DNA from 3 places in the Burkholderia sp. MR1-5-21 genome. Region 2 is predicted to be linked to each of the others. Evidence: predicted binding sites of a transcription regulator. Region 2 holds the regulator's gene; each other region holds the start of a gene.
The links. The regulator sigma-54, encoded in region 2, starts transcription at its own class of promoters, with help from an activator protein. The targets are predictions, from matches to a motif close to TGGCANGNAANCTGCTTT.

Region 1 (6,769 bases), on a different contig from region 2:
TCGTGCTGCTCGTCGTCACGCTGCCGCTGTGGCTGATCCCGCCGTTCTTCGCGCTGCTGCCGCCCGTGATCTGGGGCTGGCTCACCTATCGCGTGATGACCTACGACGCGCTCGCGCAGCATGCAAGCCGCGACGAGCGCCGCGCGCTCGTGCGGCAGCACCGCTGGCCGCTCGTCGGCATCGGCATCGCGACCGGGCTGCTCGGCACGGTACCGACCTTCATCTGGGTGTCGTCGGTCTGGATGATGGTGCTGTTTCCGTTCGTCGCGGCGGCGATGATCTGGGTTTATGCGTTCATTCTGGTGTTCTCGGCGCTGTGGTTCGGCCATTATTGCCTGCGTGCGCTCGAGGACCTGCGCGCGACGCCGCGCGCCACCACAATCGACATGGGGCAGGCATGAGTATCGGCATCATCATCATCGGCGACGAAATCCTTTCGGGCCGCCGGCAGGACAAGCATCTGGCGAAGGTCGTCGAATTGCTCGGCGCGCGCGGCCTTGCGCTCGACTGGGCCGAGTACGTCGGCGACGATCCCGCGCGCATCACCGCGACGCTCGCGCGTGCGCTCGCATCGGGCGACATCGTGTTCTCGACGGGCGGGATCGGCGCGACGCCGGACGACCACACGCGGCAGTGCGCGGCTGCCGCGCTCGGCGTGCCGCTCGAACTGCATCCCGAAGCGAAGCTGCTGATCGAGGAGCGCATCCGCGAGACGCACACCGATCCGGACAAGCCGGTCGACTTCGCTTCGCCCGAGAACCAGCACCGCTTCAACATGGGCGTGTTCCCGCGCGGCGCGACGATCATCCCGAACGGCTACAACCGGATTCCGGGCTTCTCGGTCGGTGATCTCCACTTCGTGCCGGGCTTCCCGGTGATGGCGTGGCCGATGATCGAATGGGTGCTCGACACGAAGTACGCGCACCTGCATCACGCGACGCCGCACGCGGAGCGGTCGCTGTATGTGTTCGAGCTGCCGGAATCGACGCTCACACCGCTGATGGAGAAGATCGAGCACGATTTTCCGGGCGTGCGGGTGTTCAGCCTGCCGAGCGTCGGCGATGCGGAGCGGGGCGGGATCTACGCGCGCCGCCATATCGACCTCGGCGTGAAGGGCGAGCCGGAGGCGGTCGCGGCCGCGTTCGTGAAGCTGCGCGAAGGCGTGCACCTGCTCGGCGGCGACATCGTCGAGCCCGACGCGCCGCGCGCCTGAGCGCGACGCTTCCAGCTTCCAGCTTGCCGGAAAAGGATTTCCCAAAAAGCAAAACGGGCCGCGGCCGTTCACAACGGGCGGCCCGTCATCGGCATGTCATCGCGCGGCTCGACGATGGCGCAACGCCCAAGCGCGGCGCGCGGGCGCCGTCATGCGCCGATCCACGGCAGTTTGCGGAAGCACCAGCCGTCGACGGTCTTGCGGTGGCCTTCCGCGTCCTTCGCGCCCTCGAAGCCTTCGAGCAGGTCGTACGCGTGCGTGAAGCCGGCCTGCGCGGCGGCGACCGCGGCGAGTTTCGAGCGCGCGGCGCTGCGGCACAGGAACAGCACGGGTGCGCCGGGTTCGATCGCCGCTTTCAGCTGGTCGACGAATTCGGCGTTCGGCACGCCGCCTGGGTAGCGCGTCCATTCGAGATGCAGGTACTGGCCGTCGCCGACGAGCGGGCGGCCGACCCAGTCGAGCTCGGCGCGGGTGCGCACGTCCACGAGGCGCGCCGACGGATCGAGTTGCAGCAGTTCGAATGCCTCGGCCGGCAGCAGCGCGCCGGCGTAGTTGAGCGAGCCTTGCGCGCGGCGTTCGCCGGCCTTCGCGTAAAGCTGTTCGAGCGTACTCATGGCAGGAGGTCTCCGTATCGATCAAACAAATATTCTAGCGCGCTGCCTGCCGCCCGATGCCTGTGCGCGGAGCGGCGCGCGCACCGCACACGCGCTCACCAAAAAGGTGCAGAATGGCGCGAGTGCACCAAAACGATTCCTTCCGAACGCCTGACAACGTGGATTGCACCATCGAGGTGCGCGCGCCGGATCGCCCGTCGCGCACGAGGCCCCGAAATTGCGCGGCGAAGCCCTGTCGCGGCGAGCGTCGGCGCGATCCGCGCCAACCTTGCGCATGTCTGGCACGGAAGCTGCTTTAAAGAATTCGGTCGAATCGGGGCGCGCTGCGCCAAAGCCTGACCCCGAGCAGCTCGATAAACGAGGCGGTTCCCAGTCCGCCGGAATTGTTCAATCAGGAGAAGAGGTTATGAGTAAAACCGTCGCCGACGTCATGCAGCTCGTGAAGGACGAGGACGTCAAGTTTGTCGATTTCCGCTTCACGGATACGCGCGGCAAGGAGCAGCACGTGTCGGTGCCGGTTTCGGCATTTGACGAAGACAAGTTCGAGAACGGCCATGCGTTCGACGGCTCGTCGATCGCGGGCTGGAAGGGCATCGAGGCGTCGGACATGCTGCTCATGCCGGATCCGACCGCCGCGTTCGTCGACCCGTTCTATGAAGAGTCGACGCTCGTGCTGACCTGCGACGTGGTCGAGCCGGCCGACGGCAAGGGCTACGAGCGCGATCCGCGTTCGCTCGCGAAGCGCGGCGAAGCGTACCTGAAGAGCACGGGCATCGGCGACACGGCGTACTTCGGTCCGGAACCGGAATTCTTCATTTTCGACTCGGTCCAGTGGAACACGGACATGTCGGGCTGCTTCGTGAAGATCAACTCGGAAGAAGCACCGTGGTCGGCCGGCAAGGAATTCGAAGGCGGCAACACGGGTCACCGTCCGGGCACGAAGGGCGGCTACTTCCCGGTCGCGCCGGTCGACACGTTCCAGGACATGCGTTCGGAAATGTGCCTGCTGCTCGAACAGCTCGGCATCCCGGTCGAAGTGCACCACCACGAAGTGGCGGGCCAGGGCCAGAACGAAATCGGCACGAAGTTCTCGACGCTCGTGCAGCGCGCCGACTGGACGCAATGGTCGAAGTACATCATCCACAACGTCGCGCACTCGTACGGCAAGACGGCGACGTTCATGCCGAAGCCGGTCGTCGGCGACAACGGTTCGGGCATGCACGTTCACCAGTCGATCTGGAAGGACGGCCAGAACCTGTTCGCGGGTAACGGCTACGCCGGCCTGTCGGAACTGGCGCTGTTCTACATCGGCGGCATCATCAAGCACGCCCGTGCGCTGAACGCGATCACGAACCCGACGACGAACTCGTACAAGCGTCTGGTCCCGCACTTCGAGGCACCGGTCAAGCTCGCCTACTCGGCGCGCAACCGTTCGGCGTCGATCCGCATTCCGCACGTGTCGAACCCGAAGGGCCGCCGCATCGAAACGCGCTTCCCGGACCCGATGGCGAACCCGTACCTGTGCTTCACGGCACTGATGATGGCCGGTCTCGACGGGATCCAGAACAAGATCCACCCGGGCGAAGCTGCCGACAAGAACCTGTACGACCTGCCGCCGGAAGAGGATGCAAAGATCCCGACCGTCTGCGCGGGCCTCGACCAGGCACTCGAAGCGCTCGACAAGGATCGCGAGTTCCTGACCCGCGGCGGCGTGTTCACGGACGGCATGATCGATGCGTACCTCGCGCTGAAGGAGCAAGAGCTCGCGAAGTTCCGCATGACGACGCACCCGATCGAGTTCGAAATGTACTACTCGCTGTAAGCGGCGATGGCGCTTCGACGCTTCAGCGGGCGAAGCGCCGCCACGCCGGTTGGTTTGCTCCGCGCAACTCCCGGCGCAGGCAGCGGAATCTGAAAAGGGGACGGCGCCCAGCCGTCCCCTTTTTGTTCCGCGGAATTCATCATTTTTTGCGCATTCTGGTCACGACACGCACGCAAGATGGTTCTGAAAAATCTGATCAAGGCGAAGACGGGGCAGCCTGAGCGTCTGACGGATGACGACAGGCTCGCACGCTCGGGGCTGCTCGCCGGACTGGAAGCGTTGCCGACGGTCGTGCTGGTGCTCGACCGCAAGACGCTCAGGATCGCGTTCGCGAATCCGTCCGCGGAGGCGATGCTCGACATCTCGCGCCGGCAGCTCGCGCAGCGGCCGTGGGGCGAGATCTTCCCGAACGCGAACGAGCTCGCGTCGACGATCACCGCGATCGGCGAAGAGCGCTTTCACGCGACGCACCTCGACACGGTACTCGACCGGCCCGGCCGCGAGCCGCTGCACGTGCATGCGATCGTCGGCTTTCTCGAGAGCGCGCCGGACTTCGTGCTCGTCGAGCTGTTCGAGAACGAGCGTCAGTCGCGCACCGACCGCGAGGAGCGGATCCACGACCTGACCGCGGTCAACAAGCAGCTGATCCGCAATCTCGCGCACGAGATCAAGAACCCGCTCGGCGGGATCCGCGGCGCCGCGCAGCTGCTCGAATTCGAGCTCGGCGAGCGCGAGCGCGGCGAGCTGCGCGAATACACGCAGGTGATCATCAAGGAATCCGACCGCCTGCAGACGCTCGTCGACCGGCTGCTCGAGCCGCACCGGCACCCGCACATCGTCGGCGACGTGAACATCCATGAAGTGTGCGAGCGCGTGCGCGCGGTGATGCTCGCCGAGTTTCCGCGCGGGCTGTCGATCGAGCGCGACTACGACGTCAGCGTGCCGGACTTGCGCGGCGACAAGGAGCAGCTGATCCAGGCGCTGCTGAACATCGTGCGCAATGCAGCGCAGGCGCTGCGCGAACGGATCGCGCAAGGCGACGCGAAGATCGAGCTGCGCACGCGCGTCGCGCGCAAGATCACGATCGCGAAGCGCCTGTACAAGCTGGCACTGGACTTGCACGTGATCGACAACGGGCCCGGCATACCGGAAGAGATCCGCGACCGGATCTTCTATCCGCTCGTGTCCGGGCGCGAGGACGGCAGCGGCCTCGGCCTCACGCTCGCGCAGACGTTCGTGCAGCAGCACGACGGGATGATCGAGGTCGAAAGCCGGCCCGGCCGCACCGAATTTCAGATTCTGCTGCCGCTCGATCACTGAGCGGCGACACGCGATTCACCGATACTTCTGACCGACCTATGAAGCCGATCTGGATAGTTGACGACGACCAATCGATCCGCTGGGTGCTCGAAAAGGCGCTCGCCCGCGACAGTTTCGCGACGAAAAGTTTCGCGAACGTGCGCGATGCGCTCAGTGCGCTCGATCACGAGACGCCGCAGGTGCTGGTGTCCGACATCCGGATGCCCGGCGGCTCGGGCCTCGAGCTGCTGCAGGCCATGCACGAGCGGATGCCGGGGCTGCCCGTGATCATCATGACCGCGTTCTCCGACCTCGACAGCGCCGTCGCGGCGTTCCAGGGCGGCGCGTTCGAGTATCTCGCGAAGCCGTTCGACGTCGACAAGGCGGTCGAGCTGATCCGCCGCGCGGTCGAGGAGAGCCTGCGCGGCGGCGTGCCGGAGGACGACCGCGTCGCCGAGGCGCCCGAGATGCTCGGCCAGGCGCCCGCGATGCAGGACATGTTCCGCGCGATCGGCCGGCTGTCGCATTCGGCCGCGACCGTGCTGATCACCGGCGAATCGGGGACCGGCAAGGAGCTCGTCGCGCGCGCGTTGCACCGTCACAGCCCGCGGGCGAACGGGCCGTTCATCGCGCTCAACACCGCGGCGATTCCGAAGGACCTGCTCGAATCCGAGTTGTTCGGCCACGAGCGCGGCGCGTTCACCGGCGCGCAGACGACGCGTCAGGGCCGCTTCGAGCAGGCCGAGAACGGCACGCTGTTCCTCGATGAAATCGGCGACATGCCGTTCGATCTGCAGACACGCCTGCTGCGCGTGCTGTCGGACGGGCAGTTCTACCGTGTCGGCGGCCACAGCCCGCTGCGCGCGAACGTGCGCGTGATTGCAGCGACGCACCAGAACCTCGAATCGCGCGTGCGGCAGGGGCTGTTCCGCGAGGATCTGTATCACCGGCTGAACGTGATCCGGCTGCGCCTGCCGCCGCTGCGTGAACGCAGCGAAGACATTGCGCTGCTCACGCGCCACTTCCTGCAGAAGAGCGCGCGCGATCTCGGCGTCGAGCCGAAGCGGGTGTCGGACGAAGCGCTGGGGTACCTGACGTCGCTGCCGTTTCCCGGCAACGTGCGGCAGCTCGAGAACCTCGCGAACTGGCTGACCGTGATGGCGCCTGCGCAAACGGTCGAGATCAAGGACCTGCCGCCCGATCTCGTGCCGTCCGGCGCGGCGGTCGCGGCGACCGCCGATGGCGCTGACTTGCACGGTCACGCGGCGGGCGGCGAAGCGATGGCGCCGGTTGCGGCAGGCGCGGCGAGTGCGATGACTGCGATGGGCGTGCCCGTCGCGGCTGCGCCGAGCAGCGGCCCGGCCGGTTATCCGATGTGGGAGCACGGACTGCGCACCGAAGTCGCGCGGTTGCTGCGCGAGAACTCGGCGGACGTGATGGACGAGCTCGCGCGCCGCTTCGAGGCCGCGGTGATCCGCGAGGCGCTCGACTTCACGCGCGGCCGCAAGGTCGAGGCGGCGGAGCGGCTCGGCATCGGCCGCAACACGATCACGCGCAAGATCCAGGAACTGCATCTGGAGCCCTGAGCACGATTCGCGGCATGCGCGGGCATCGCGCATGCCGCGATCGGACATAATCGCGGTTTGCCGTCACGCTGATCCGCAATGTCCGATTCCTTCCGCTGGCCCGCCGGGGCCGACCCGTTCCGTTTCCTCGAAGCGCTCGACAGCAAGCGCGCCCGCACGTGGGTCGACGAGCAGAATGCGCGCACGCGCGCCGCGCTGCGCGACGACGACGCGTATCGCGCGCTCACGGCGCGTC
Region 2 (6,769 bases):
CACCGTGCACGGCAGCGTGGTCACGTACGATGGCCAGCACGACTTCTACACCGCGAAGGGCGGCAAGGACGTCGCGGCGCCAGGCAACCCGAACGGCCGCGTGCGCGCGATGCTGTCGCCGAAGAACGGCGGCCCCGCGCCGCTGAACGGCGCGCCGGCCAAGCTCGCGCCGTCGACCTCGATCCAGGGGGCGCCGGGCCAATGAACGCACTACCGAACCGCCAGCCGGCCGGCACCAGCAGCTCGCTCGTCGTCCGCAACCTGAAGAAGCGCTACGGCTCGCGCACGGTCGTCAAGGACGTGTCGCTCGACGTGAAGAGCGGCGAAGTCGTCGGCCTGCTCGGCCCGAACGGCGCCGGCAAGACCACGTCGTTCTACATGATCGTCGGGCTCGTACCGCTCGACGCGGGCGAGATCTCGCTGAACGGCAGCTCGATCAGCCTGCTGCCGATCCACAAGCGCGCGTCGCTCGGGCTGTCGTACCTGCCGCAGGAAGCGTCGGTGTTCCGCAAGCTGACCGTCGAGGAAAACATCCGCGCGGTGCTCGAGCTGCAATACGGCGACGACGGCAAGCGCCTGTCCAAGGACGCGATCGCGTCGCGCACCGAAGCGCTGCTCGACGAGCTGCAGATCGGCCACCTGCGCGAGAACCCGGCGCTGTCGCTGTCGGGCGGCGAACGCCGGCGCGTCGAGATCGCGCGCGCGCTCGCGACCAACCCGAGCTTCATCCTGCTCGACGAACCGTTCGCGGGCGTCGACCCGATCGCGGTGCTCGAGATCCAGAAGATCGTCAAGTTCCTGAAGCAGCGCAACATCGGCGTGCTGATCACGGACCACAACGTGCGCGAAACGCTCGGCATCTGCGACCACGCGTACATCATCAGCGACGGCTCGGTGCTCGCGGCCGGCGCCCCCAGCGAAATCATCGAGAACGAAAGCGTGCGCCGCGTGTACCTCGGCGAACACTTCCGCATGTAACGCACCGTCACGGCAACGCCCTGTGCGGCCCCGCCCGGCTCTGCCGCGCGGGGCCGCGCCCCGTTTCGCCCCCATTCCTTGCCGCGCGTAATCGCGGATGGCCCAATGCACCTGCGTCGTGGCAAACTCCGGGTATGACTCCCTCCTTGCCATGAAAGCCAGCCTTCAACTCCGCCTGTCGCAACATCTGGCGCTGACGCCGCAACTGCAGCAGTCGATCCGGCTCCTGCAGCTGTCGACGCTCGAACTCCAGCAGGAAGTGGCGATGGCGGTCGCCCAGAATCCACTGCTCGAGAACGACGACGAATGGATCGCGAGCCCGCTGCGCGTTGCAGCGGACGGTTCGCTGATCGCGCAGACGCCGCCCGCATCGAACCCCGAGCCGATGGCCGGCACCAATGGCACCGGCCAGACCGGCGAGCGCGCCGAGCGCGACGAGCCGTCCGGCGGCGACGATTACGACGGCTACGCGAACAGCGACAGCGGCGACGGTCCGCAGTGGAACCTCGACGAATTCGGCCGCGCGAGCGGCGCGTCCGACGACGACGACCTCCCGCCGCTGCAGGTGCAGGAAGCCGCGACGTCGCTGCGCGACCATCTGTCCGCGCAGCTGCGCGTCACGCAGGCCGGGCCGCGCGACCGCGCGCTCGTGATGTTCCTGATCGAATCGCTCGACGACGACGGCTACCTGACCGCGACGCTCGACGAGGTGCTCGCCGACCTGCCGCCCGAGCTCGAGGTCGACTGCGACGAATTGAACGCCGCGCTCGCGCTGCTGCACAGCTTCGACCCGTCCGGGGTCGGGGCCCGCTCTGCATCCGAATGCCTGAAGCTGCAGTTGCTGCGGCTCGATCCGTCCCCGGCGCGCACGCTGTCGCTCGAGATCGTGTCGCAATACCTCGAACTGCTGGCCGCGCGCGACTTCACACGGTTGCGCAAGCACCTGAAGACGACCGACGACGCGCTGCGCGACGCGCACGCGCTGATCCGCTCGCTGGAGCCGTTCCCCGGCGCCGCATACGGCAAGGCCGAGGCCGACTACGTCGTGCCCGACATCATCGTGAAGAAGGCCGGCCAGGGCTGGCAGGCGGAACTCAATCCGGAAGTCGTGCCGCGCCTGCGGATCAACAATCTCTACGCGAACATCCTGCGCAACAGCCGCGGCGATCCGTCCGCCGGTTCGCTCAAGCAGCAACTGCAGGAAGCGCGCTGGCTGATCAAGAATATCCAGCAGCGCTTCGACACGATCCTGCGCGTCGCGCAGGCTATTGTCGAACGTCAGAAGAATTTCTTTGCGCACGGCGAAATTGCGATGCGCCCCTTGGTTTTGCGGGAGATTGCTGATACGCTGGGCCTACACGAGTCAACTGTCAGCCGTGTGACAACCGGGAAGTACATGCTGACCCCGTTCGGGACGCTTGAATTTAAGTACTTCTTCGGATCTCACGTCTCGACCGACACCGGTGGCGCCGCATCGTCGACCGCCATCCGTGCCCTGATCAAGCAACTGATAGGAGCCGAAGACCCAAAATCGCCTCTTTCGGACAGCCGAATTGCCGAACTGCTGGCAGAACAAGGCTTCGTGGTCGCGCGCCGCACGGTTGCCAAGTATCGCGAAGCCCTCAAGATCCCGGCAGTGAATCTGCGCAAGTCTCTTTAAGCCTGCTGCCTGCCCGGCGGCAGGCGTGTTCCGGCCGCCGCGCCTTCGGCGGACAAGCCGGGCGACCTGTCCGCAATCGGCCGCCTCGGGCGGCACGGGCAAGTCGACCGGACGACCGCATCGAAGCGGATTGGTGGTCACTCGCTTGGAGAAGCACTATGAACCTGAAGATCAGTGGACATCATCTCGAAGTCACGCCTGCAATTCGCGAATACGTGATCACCAAGCTGGACCGGGTGCTACGGCATAGCGATCAGGTGATCGATGGCACTGTGATCCTCTCGGTCGACAACCACAAGGAAAAGGACAGGCAACAACGCGCGGAAATCAATCTGCATCTGAAGGGCAAGGACATCTTCGTCGAAAGCGCAAACGGCAACCTGTATGCGGCCATCGATCTGCTGATCGACAAGCTGGACCGCCAGGTCGTCAAGCACATGGAGCGCCTGCAAACGCACGCGCACGAACCGATCAAGCATCAGCCGGCCGTCGAACAGATCGAACTGCCGCCGCAATGACCGCTTCATAACCGCTTCATCGCATCAGTACGCCGCCCGGTTCGCCGGGCGGTTTTTTTATGCCCGCGTGCAACGGCGCGGGCACCGTGCCCCACTCGCGCCAGGCGCCCGAGCGCGTCGCGCCACGCGCTCGGCTGTGTTCTATAATGCTCCGGTTATTGCCGGGGGGCGTTGGGTACGGTCACCGTGCCTTGCAGGTCTCCATCGCCTAACGCCTTGATATTGCCAACCATGGAAAATCAGTCTGCCGCCGCGAGGAGACCCCAGGCCGCCCAATCGCCTGCCAACATGAATCGCCTAGCCAAAATCCTGCCCCTAGAGAACGTCGTCATCGACCTCTCCGTCACCAGCAAGAAACGCGTCTTCGAACAAGCCGGGCTGATGTTCGAGAATCAGAACGGCGTCGCCCGCAGCACCGTCACGGACAACCTGTTCGCGCGCGAGCGCCTCGGCTCGACCGGGCTCGGCGAAGGCGTCGCGATTCCGCACGGGCGCATCAAGGGCCTCAAGCATCCGCTCGCCGCGTTCGTGCGGCTCGCCGATCCGATTCCGTTCGAGGCGCCCGACGGCCAGCCGGTTTCCCTCCTGATTTTCCTGCTCGTCCCCGAGCAAGCCACCCAGCAGCACCTCGAAATCCTGTCGGAGATCGCGCAACTGCTGTCCGACCGCGATGCGCGCGAGCGTTTGCACAACGAAACGGATCGCGTCGAGTTGCATAGCCTGCTCACTCAGTGGCAACCTTGAGTTGATCCGGGCGTAAATTTTCCCGAACGAGGCGGCGCAAGCCGCCGTCCCGGGCCGCCCGGCGCCGGCCCGGCATGGCGACGCCCGTCGCCACGCGCAAGCACCGGCTCACTGGAGTGACGGACTCATGGATACGTCCAGCATCAACGCCCAGAGCATCTTCGACGACAACGCGGCCACGCTGAAGCTGAGCTGGCTGACGGGGCATGAAGGCTGGGAACGCGGCTTTTCGGCCGACACCGTCGCCAATGCGACGTCGAGCGCCGACCTCGTCGGCCACCTGAACCTCATTCACCCGAACCGGATCCAGGTGCTCGGCGAAGCCGAGATCGACTACTACCAGCGGCAGACCGACGAGGACCGTTCGCGCCACATGGCCGAGCTGATCGCCCTCGAGCCGCCGTTCCTCGTCGTCGCCGGCGGCGCCGCCGCGCCGCCCGAACTGGTGCTGCGCTGCACGCGCTCGTCGACCCCGCTGTTCACGACGCCGATGTCGGCCGCCGCGGTGATCGACAGCCTGCGCCTCTACATGTCGCGCATCCTCGCACCGCGCGCGACGCTGCACGGCGTGTTCCTCGACATCCTCGGGATGGGCGTGCTGCTGACGGGCGATTCGGGTCTCGGCAAGAGCGAACTCGGCCTCGAGCTGATCAGCCGCGGCCACGGACTCGTCGCCGACGACGCGGTCGACTTCGTGCGTCTTGGCCCCGATTTCGTCGAAGGGCGCTGCCCGCCGCTGCTGCAGAACCTGCTCGAAGTGCGCGGCCTCGGCCTCCTCGACATCAAGACGATCTTCGGCGAGACCGCCGTGCGCCGGAAAATGAAGCTGAAGCTGATCGTTCAGCTCGTGCGCCGTCCCGACGGCGAGTTCCAGCGCCTGCCGCTCGAAAGCCAGACCGTCGACGTGCTCGGATTGCCGATCAGCAAGGTGACGATCCAGGTCGCGGCCGGCCGCAACCTCGCGGTGCTCGTCGAGGCGGCGGTCCGCAACACGATCCTGCAGTTGCGCGGAATCGACACGTTGCGCGATTTCATGGATCGGCAACGACTCGCGATGCAAGATCCCGATAGCCAGTTCCCCGGCAAGCTTGTGTAACTCGCACCGGCCGGTCGCGCAGCGCGGGTGCGTGTTGCCGGTGCTATGATGAAACGTCAGGATTTTCTGCTTCCCATGCGCATTGTTCTCATCACCGGCATTTCCGGCTCCGGCAAATCCGTCGCGTTGAACGCGCTGGAGGACGCAGGCTACTACTGCGTCGACAACCTGCCGCCGCACGTGCTGCCCGAGTTGACCCGCTACCTCGCCGAAGAGGGCCAGCAGCGGCTCGCCGTCGCGATCGACGCGCGTTCGAGCGCATCGCTCGACGAAATGCCCGGCCTGATCCGCACGCTGTCGTGCGATCACGACGTGCGCGTGCTGTTCCTCAATGCGAGCACGCCGGCGCTGATCCAGCGCTTTTCCGAAACGCGCCGCCGCCATCCGCTGTCCGGCTCCCCGTCGCACGACGCCGACGTCGGCCTGCTGTCGTCGCTCGAGGAGGCAATCGAGCGCGAGCGCGAACTCGTCGCGCCGCTCGCCGAATTCGGCCACCAGATCGACACGAGCAACCTGCGTGCGAACGTGCTGCGCACCTGGGTCAAGCGCTTCATCGAGCAGAAGAACAACGACCTGATGCTGATGTTCGAATCGTTCGGCTTCAAGCGCGGCGTGCCGCTCGATGCCGACCTGATGTTCGACGTGCGCGCGCTGCCGAACCCGTATTACGACCATGAATTGCGCCCGCTCACCGGGCTCGACCAGCCGGTCATCGCGTTTCTCGACGCACTGCCGATCGTCCATCAGATGATCGACGACATCCATGCGTTCCTGATCAAATGGCTACCGCACTTCCGCGAGGACAACCGCAGCTACCTGACCGTCGCCATCGGCTGTACGGGCGGCCAGCATCGCTCGGTCTTCATCGCGGAAACGCTCGCCGCGCGCCTCGCGCGCGAGGCGAACGTGATCGTGCGGCATCGTGACGCGCCCGTGGATGTCGACGCGTCGTCGCGGCTCGTGACCGAGGTCGACAGACCTTAGCGACGCCGCTTCTCCGCAAGCGCCATGTCCTCTCTATCGACCACCCTGCTCGACCTGCCGCTGTTTCCGCTACATACGGTGCTGTTTCCTGGAGGCCTGCTGCCGCTCAAGGTCTTCGAGGCGCGTTATCTCGACATGGCGCGCGCGTGCCTGCGTGACGACGCACCGTTCGGCGTCTGCCTGCTGAAGAGCGGACCGGAAGTCGCGCAGGAAGGCGCCGTATCGGTGCCCGAAACGATCGGCTGCATGGCACGCATCGTCGAATGCGACACCGGCGAATTCGGGATGCTGTTTCTGCAGGCGATCGGCACCCAGCGTTTCGAGCTGCTGTCGTATCGCGTCGAGGCCAACGGGCTGATCGTCGGCATCGCCGAACCGCTGCCCGACGACATTCCGCTCGAGGGCGAGCAGGCGCTCGCACAGTTCGGTGCATGCGCCGAGGTGCTGGAACGCATCATCGACGCACTGAAACAGAAGATCGACAAGGACAAGGAAAAGCTGCCGTTCTGCGAGCCGTTCCGGCTCGACGATCCGAGCTGGGTGTCGAACCGTCTTGCGGAACTGTTGCCGCTCGACTTGCGCGCGCGGCAGAAGCTGATGGAGTTTCCCGACGTCGGTGCGCGCATCGACGCCGTGCATCACGTGCTGAACCGGCACGGCTGGCTCTGACGCGACGGCGCACGCACCGCGGCGCGCGCCCCGCGCATTACATCACATCAGCGGTCACAACAGCGAACCGCCCAATCCGTCGAGCAGCTTGCGCACCGGCGCGGGCACGCCGTACGCATC
Region 3 (6,769 bases), on a different contig from region 2:
CGAACTTTACGCCGGCGCAGGCGGCGCTGCTGCAGGACCGGATGGCCGCGCACGGGATGGCGCTCGCGACGAACCAGGTCGAATGCTCGCTGCTGCATCTCGCGCCGCTCGACGACGGCACGTTCGACCAGGCGCAGCGCTGGCGCTGCCCGCCGATGCTGTGGTCGCCGCTCGCGGGCGGGCGCGTGCTCACCGACGCGTCGCCCGCCGCGACGCGCGTGCGCGCCCGCGCCGAACGGATCGGCGGCGCGCTCGGCGTGCCCGCGACGACGGTGCTGTTCGCATGGCTGCTCGCGCTGCCGTGCCGGCCGCTGCCGATCGTCGGCTCGAGCCGGATCGCGGCGCTGCGCGAGGCCGTGGCGGCGACGCGCGTCACGCTCGAACGCGAACACTGGTTCGAGCTGCTGCACGCGGCGCGGGGCGCGGACGTGCCCTGAACGACGCAATCGACACACGATGACAACCTGGGAGAACCGATGAGCGAAGCGACCCTCAACGATCATCCGGTCGCACGGCATGCGGTGCGACCGGTGCACGCCGGCGGCCCCCGCCTGCTGGCGGACATCGGCGGCACGCATGCGCGCTTCGCGCTGGAAACCGCGCGCGGCGAGATCGGCGGCGTGCGCGTCTATCGATGCGGCGACCATGCGGGCGTGGCCGACGCGGTGCGAGCGTATCTGCGTGACGTGGGCGCGGTGGACGACGAGGGCGGGCCGGGCGGCACGCGGGTCCGGCATGCGGCGTTCGCGATCGCCAATCCGGTCGACGGCGATACGGTCAGCATGACCAACCACGACTGGCGCTTCTCGATCGATGCGACGCGCCGTGCGCTCGGCTTCGACACGCTGCACGTGGTCAACGACTTCACGGCGCTCGCGATGGCCGTCCCGCATCTGTCCGCGGACGAGCGGCGGCAAGTGGGCGGCGGCCACGCGGCGCCCGGCGGAACGATCGGCGTGCTCGGCCCGGGAACCGGGCTCGGCGTGTCGGCGCTCGTGCGGGCCGGAGGCGCGGGAGGTGCGGGAGGTGCCGGAGGCGCGGGAGGTGCGGTAGGTGCGGGAGGTGCGGGAGGTGCGGGAGGCGCGGGAGGTGCGGGAGGCGCGGGAGGCGCGGGAGGCGCGGGAGGCGCGTGGTTGCCGCTGTCCGGCGAGGGCGGGCACGTGTCGTTCGCGCCGGCCGACGCGCGCGACGACGATGTGCTGCGGTACGCGCGCACGCGCTGGCCGCACGTGTCGTTCGAGCGGCTTGCGGCCGGCCCCGGCATCGCGGTGATTCACGCGGCGCTCGCCGCGCGCGACGGCATCGACACGGCCGGCGCCGACACGGCCGCGATCATCGAGCGAGCGCTCGCCGGCGACGCGCGCTGCGTCGCGACCCTCGACTGCTTCTGCGGGATGCTCGGCACGTTCGCGGGCAACCTCGCGCTGACGCTCGGCGCGACCGGCGGCATCTATATAGGCGGGGGTGTCGTGCCGCGCCTCGGCGCGCTGTTCGACGCGTCGCCGTTTCGCGCGCGCTTCGACGCGAAAGGCCGCTTCACCGGCTATCTCGCACGGATTCCGACGTTCGTGATTACCGCGCCGCATCCGGCGTTTACCGGCGTGTCGAGGCTGCTCGCCCGCGCGCTGGGCGAAGGCGGCTGATACGACGGGCTGGCCACCGCGCACCTGCGCGACGGCATGCGATCGGCCCGCGCATTGTTCGGACGATAGGCGCCGTTTGCGCGCTTCGTTGCGCACGGCGTCGTCACCGCCATGCACCACGCCGTTGCACCGAGCGGGCATCCGCACCCGACCCCGTGCACCGGGTTGTGCTGTATTGCACCAATTTCATCCGCGCCGCGCGTGAATCCGGTGCGCCCGGTCGCGCCGGCGCCGCGCCGCATGGCGACCTGCAATATGTGGCACGCCGTTTGCTTTTTTGTCTGCTTGACACGCAGGGCAACCTGCACGCTCAGGGTCAGGGAGACATCGGAATGCGGAAGATGAAGCTGGTGATGGTCGGCAACGGGATGGCGGGCGTGCGCACGCTCGAAGAGCTGTTCAAGCTGGCCCCTGATCTGTACGACGTGACGGTGTTCGGCGCCGAGCCGCATCCGAACTACAACCGGATCCTGCTGTCGCCGGTGCTGGCCGGCGAGCAGACGCTCGAACAGATCGTGCTGAACGACTACGCGTGGTACGAGGAACACGGCGTCAGGCTGCTGACCGGCAAGAAGGTCGTGAAGATCGATCGCGTGCGCCGGATCGTGATCGCCGACGACGGCACCGAGGCGCCGTACGACCGCCTGCTGCTCGCGACGGGCTCGAATCCGTTCATGCTGCCGATTCCGGGGATCAACCTCGGCGGCGTGCTCGGCTATCGCGACATCGCCGATACGCAGGCGATGATCGACGCGTCGTCACGCTACCGTCACGCGGCCGTGATCGGCGGCGGCCTGCTCGGCCTCGAAGCCGCGAACGGGCTGAAGGTGCGCGGGATGGACGTGACCGTCATTCACCTCGCGCCGACGCTGCTCGAACGCCAGCTCGACGCGACCGCGGGCGAGCTGCTGCGCCATTCGCTCGAGGCGCGCGGCCTGAAATTCCTGATGTCGAAGCAGACCGCCGCGCTGGAAGGCGACGGCGCGGATGGCGGCGGCCGCGTGCGCGCGGTGCGCTTCGCCGACGGCGATACGCTCGAGGCCGATCTTGTCGTGATGGCGGTCGGCATCCGGCCGAACACCGAGCTCGCCGAAAGCACGGGCCTCTACTGCAATCGCGGGATCGTCGTGAACGACACGATGCAGACCTACGATCCGCGCATCTACGCGGTCGGCGAATGCGTGAGCCATCGCGGGATTGCCTACGGGCTCGTCGCGCCGCTGTTCGAGCAGGCGAAGGTCGCGGCGAATCATCTGGCGGAATTCGGCATCGGCCGCTACGCCGGCTCGGTCACGTCGACGAAGCTGAAGGTGACGGGCATCGACCTCTATTCCGCCGGCGATTTCCTCGGCGGCGAAGGCACCGAGGACATCACGCTGTCCGATCCGCTCGCGGGTGTCTACAAGAAGATCGTCATCAAGGAAGACAGGATCGTCGGCGCATGCCTGTACGGCGACACCGCCGACGGCGCGTGGTACTTCAAGCTGCTGCGCGAGGGGCGCAACATCTCGGACATCCGCGATACGCTGATGTTCGGCGAGACGAGCCTCGGCGACACCGGGCACAGCGGCGTCACGCACGCCGCCGCGATGCCCGACACCGCCGAGGTATGCGGCTGCAACGGCGTCTGCAAGGGCACGATCGTCGGCGCAATCAAGGCGAAGGGGCTCTTCACGCTGGAGGACGTGCGCAAGCACACGAAGGCGTCCGCGTCGTGCGGGTCGTGCACGGGCCTCGTCGAGCAGATCTTGATGTCGACGCTCGGCGGCGACTATTCGGCGTCGCCGAAGGCGAAGCCCGTGTGCGGCTGCACCGATCGCACGCATTCGGAAGTGCGCGCCGCGATCCGCGAGCACAAGCTGCTGTCGGTGCCCGCCGCGATGCACTTCCTCGAATGGCGCACGCCGAACGGCTGTGCGACGTGCCGTCCGGCGCTCAACTACTACTGCATCAGCACGTGGCCGCACGATGCGAAGGACGATCCGCAGTCGCGCTTCATCAACGAGCGCGCGCACGCGAACATCCAGAAGGACGGCACCTATTCGGTCGTGCCGCGCATGTGGGGCGGCGTGACGACCGCGGACGAGCTGCGCCGCATCGCCGACGTCGTCGACAAGTACGCGATTCCGACCGTGAAGGTCACGGGCGGGCAGCGCATCGACCTGCTCGGCGTGAAGAAGGAGGATCTGCCGGGCGTCTGGAAGGATCTCGGGATGCCGAGCGGGCACGCGTACGCGAAGGCGCTGCGCACGGTGAAGACCTGCGTCGGCTCCGAATGGTGCCGCTTCGGCACGCAGGACTCGACGCTGATGGGCCAGCAGCTCGAGCGTGCACTGTGGCGCATGTATGCGCCGCACAAGGTCAAGCTCGCGGTGTCCGGCTGCCCGCGCAATTGCGCGGAATCGGGCATCAAGGACGTCGGCGTGATCGGCGTCGATTCGGGCTGGGAAATCTACGTCGGCGGCAACGGCGGCATCAAGACCGAAGTCGCGCAGTTCTTCTGCAAGGTGAAGACGCACGACGAAGTGCTCGAATACGCGGGCGCGTTCCTGCAGCTTTATCGCGAGGAAGGCTGGTACCTGGAGCGCACCGTGCATTACCTCGAACGCGTCGGCCTCGACTACGTGAAGGCGCGCGTGCTCGACGACGCCGACAACCGCCGTGCGCTGTGGGAACGCCTGCAGTTCGCGCTGAAGGACGAACCCGACCCGTGGCACGACACCGAGAACGCGCAGGTCGACCTGCGCCAGTTCACGCCGATCGCGGTCGAACCGGCCGGCCACTGAAGCCGGCGCAATAGCCAGGAATCCATACGATGTCCACTCTCGAACCCGACTGGATCGCGGTCTGCCGGATCGACGACATTCCCCCGCTCGGCGCACGCGTCGTCAAGCGGGCCGAGGGCGCGCCCGTCGCGCTGTTCCGCACCGCGGGCGACCGCGTGTTCGCGCTGCTCGACCGCTGCCCGCATCGCGGCGGCCCGCTGTCGCAGGGGATCGTGCACGGCGAACAGGTGACCTGCCCGCTGCACGGCTTCAACGTTGCGTTCGGCAATGGCTGCGCACTGCCGCCGGACGACGGCTGTACGCCCGTGTTCAGCGTCGCGTGCGACGGCGGCGCGGTGCATCTCAAGCGCAGCGAACTCGTGTCGCTCGCCGTCGGCGATGACGCGGCCGATGCATCCGGCGCGCCCGCGTGCGCCGAACCGGGACACGCTGCATGACGGGAGCGGCAGCGACACTCGACGGGCGACCCGAAGCGGACTTGCGCGAAACGCGTTCGACGTGCTGCTATTGCGGCGTCGGCTGCGGCGTGATCATCCAGACGCGTGCGGAAGCCGACGGACGGCACGCGATCGTCGGCGTGCGCGGCGACCCCGATCATCCGGCGAACTTCGGCCGGCTGTGCTCGAAGGGCAGCACGCTGCACCTGACGGCCGCGCCCGAGCGCTATGCGCAGACGCGCGCCGCGCATCCGGAACTGCGGCTGTCGCGCGATGCGGCGCGCACGCGCGTGTCGTGGGACGACGCGCTCGACCACGTCGCGGCGCGCTTCGCGCGCATCGTCGAGCAGCACGGCCGCGATGCGGTCGGCATCTACATTTCGGGCCAGCTGCTGACCGAGGACTATTACGTCTTTAACAAGCTCGCGAAAGGGCTGATCGGCACCAACAACATCGATTCGAATTCGCGGCTGTGCATGAGCTCGGCCGTGGTCGGCTACAAGAAGTCGCTCGGCGCGGATGCGCCGCCGTGCAGCTACGACGATCTCGATCATGCGGGCACGGTGCTGATCGCCGGCGCGAACCCGGCGTTCGCGCATCCGATCCTGTACCGCCGGCTCGAAGCCGCGCGCGAGCGCAATCCGGCGATGAAGGTGATCGTCGCCGATCCGCGCCGCACCGACTCCGCGAGCGACGCGACGCTGCACCTCGCGCTGCAGCCCGGCACCGACGTCGCGCTGTTCAACGCGATGCTGCACGTGCTGGTGTGGGACGGCGCGGTCGATCGCGCCTTCATCGACGCGCATACGAACGGCTTCGACGCGGTGCGCGACAGCGTGCGCGAATGGTCGCCGGCGGTGGCAGCGCAGGTGTGCGGCCTGCGGGCCGACGACATCGTGAAGGCCGCGCGCTGGTTCGCCGACGGCCCGTCGCTGTCGCTGTACTGCCAGGGGCTGAACCAGTCGGCGGACGGCACGCACAAGAACGTCGCGCTGATCAACCTGCACCTCGCGACCGGACAGATCGGCAAGCCCGGCGCGGGCCCGTTCTCGCTGACCGGCCAGCCGAACGCGATGGGCGGCCGCGAAGTGGGCGGGATGGCGACGCTCGGATCCGCGCACCGCGACCTCGCGAATCCGGACGATCGCGCGGAAATCGCGCGGCTGTGGGGCGTCGACGACGTGCCCGCGCAGCCGGGCCTGACTGCGGTCGAGATGTTCGATCGGCTCGCCGAAGGCGACCTGAAAGCCGTGTGGATCGTCTGCACGAACCCCGCGCATTCGCTGCCGAACCAGGCGGCCGTGCGTGCGGGGCTCGCCCGCGCGGAATTCGTCGTGCTGCAGGACGCGTATGCGCACACCGGCACGGCGCCGTACGCGGACGTGCTGCTGCCCGCCGCGACGTGGGGCGAGAAGGACGGCACCGTGACCAATTCGGAGCGGCGCATCTCGCGCGTGCGCGCGGCCGTCGAACCGTATGGCGACGCGCGCGCTGACTGGCGGATCGCCGCCGACATCGGCCGCCGGCTCGAGGCGCGGCTTGCGCCCGGCCGCCCGACGCTGTTCCCGTACCCGGACGCGGAAGCGGTCTGGAACGAGCATCGCGCGACGACGGCCGGACGCGACTGCGACATCGGCGGGCTGTCGTGGCCGCTGCTCGCCAGCGACGGCCCGCAACAGTGGCCGTTCCCGGCAGGCGCGGCGCGCGGCGCCGATCGCCTGTATGCGGACGGGCGGTTCCCGACCGCCGACGGCCGTGCGCGCTTCATCGCGACGCCTTACCAGACGGTCGCGGAAGCCGTCGATTCGCGTTATCGCTTCGCACTGACGACCGGCCGGCTGCGCGACCAGTGGCACGGCTGCAGTCGCACGGGCAGCGTGCCGAAGCTCTTTGCGCATGCGCC

Region 1: a site for sigma-54 is predicted at 2,107-2,124, ahead of glnA (type I glutamate--ammonia ligase). Genes of this name have one in related genera too.
Region 3: a site for sigma-54 is predicted at 1,902-1,919, ahead of nirB (nitrite reductase large subunit NirB). Genes of this name have one in related genera too.

Annotation. Positions count from the first base shown of each region.
Region 1 covers NZ_JBSAXD010000034.1:87,088-93,856, forward strand. Annotated here, with positions in the region: gene ACV229_RS33405 (EI24 domain-containing protein) at 1-401, shown strand, start outside; gene ACV229_RS33410 (competence/damage-inducible protein A) at 398-1,213, shown strand; gene ACV229_RS33415 (rhodanese-like domain-containing protein) at 1,363-1,827, opposite strand; gene glnA (type I glutamate--ammonia ligase) at 2,234-3,649, shown strand; gene glnL (nitrogen regulation protein NR(II)) at 3,827-4,969, shown strand; gene ntrC (nitrogen regulation protein NR(I)) at 5,008-6,534, shown strand; gene ACV229_RS33435 (prolyl oligopeptidase family serine peptidase) at 6,613-6,769, shown strand, end outside.
Region 2 covers NZ_JBSAXD010000009.1:207,312-214,080, reverse strand. Annotated here, with positions in the region: gene lptA (lipopolysaccharide transport periplasmic protein LptA) at 1-205, shown strand, start outside; gene lptB (LPS export ABC transporter ATP-binding protein) at 202-978, shown strand; gene ACV229_RS15210 (RNA polymerase factor sigma-54) at 1,130-2,638, shown strand; gene hpf (ribosome hibernation-promoting factor, HPF/YfiA family) at 2,797-3,156, shown strand; gene ACV229_RS15200 (PTS sugar transporter subunit IIA) at 3,388-3,900, shown strand; gene hprK (HPr(Ser) kinase/phosphatase) at 4,028-4,996, shown strand; gene rapZ (RNase adapter RapZ) at 5,072-5,980, shown strand; gene ACV229_RS15185 (LON peptidase substrate-binding domain-containing protein) at 6,005-6,649, shown strand; gene mutY (A/G-specific adenine glycosylase) at 6,704-6,769, opposite strand, start outside.
Region 3 covers NZ_JBSAXD010000019.1:145,729-152,497, forward strand. Annotated here, with positions in the region: gene ACV229_RS24810 (aldo/keto reductase) at 1-437, shown strand, start outside; partial or broken gene ACV229_RS24815 (glucokinase) at 477-1,628, shown strand; gene nirB (nitrite reductase large subunit NirB) at 1,976-4,429, shown strand; gene ACV229_RS24825 (nitrite reductase (NAD(P)H) small subunit) at 4,459-4,866, shown strand; gene ACV229_RS24830 (nitrate reductase) at 4,863-6,769, shown strand, end outside.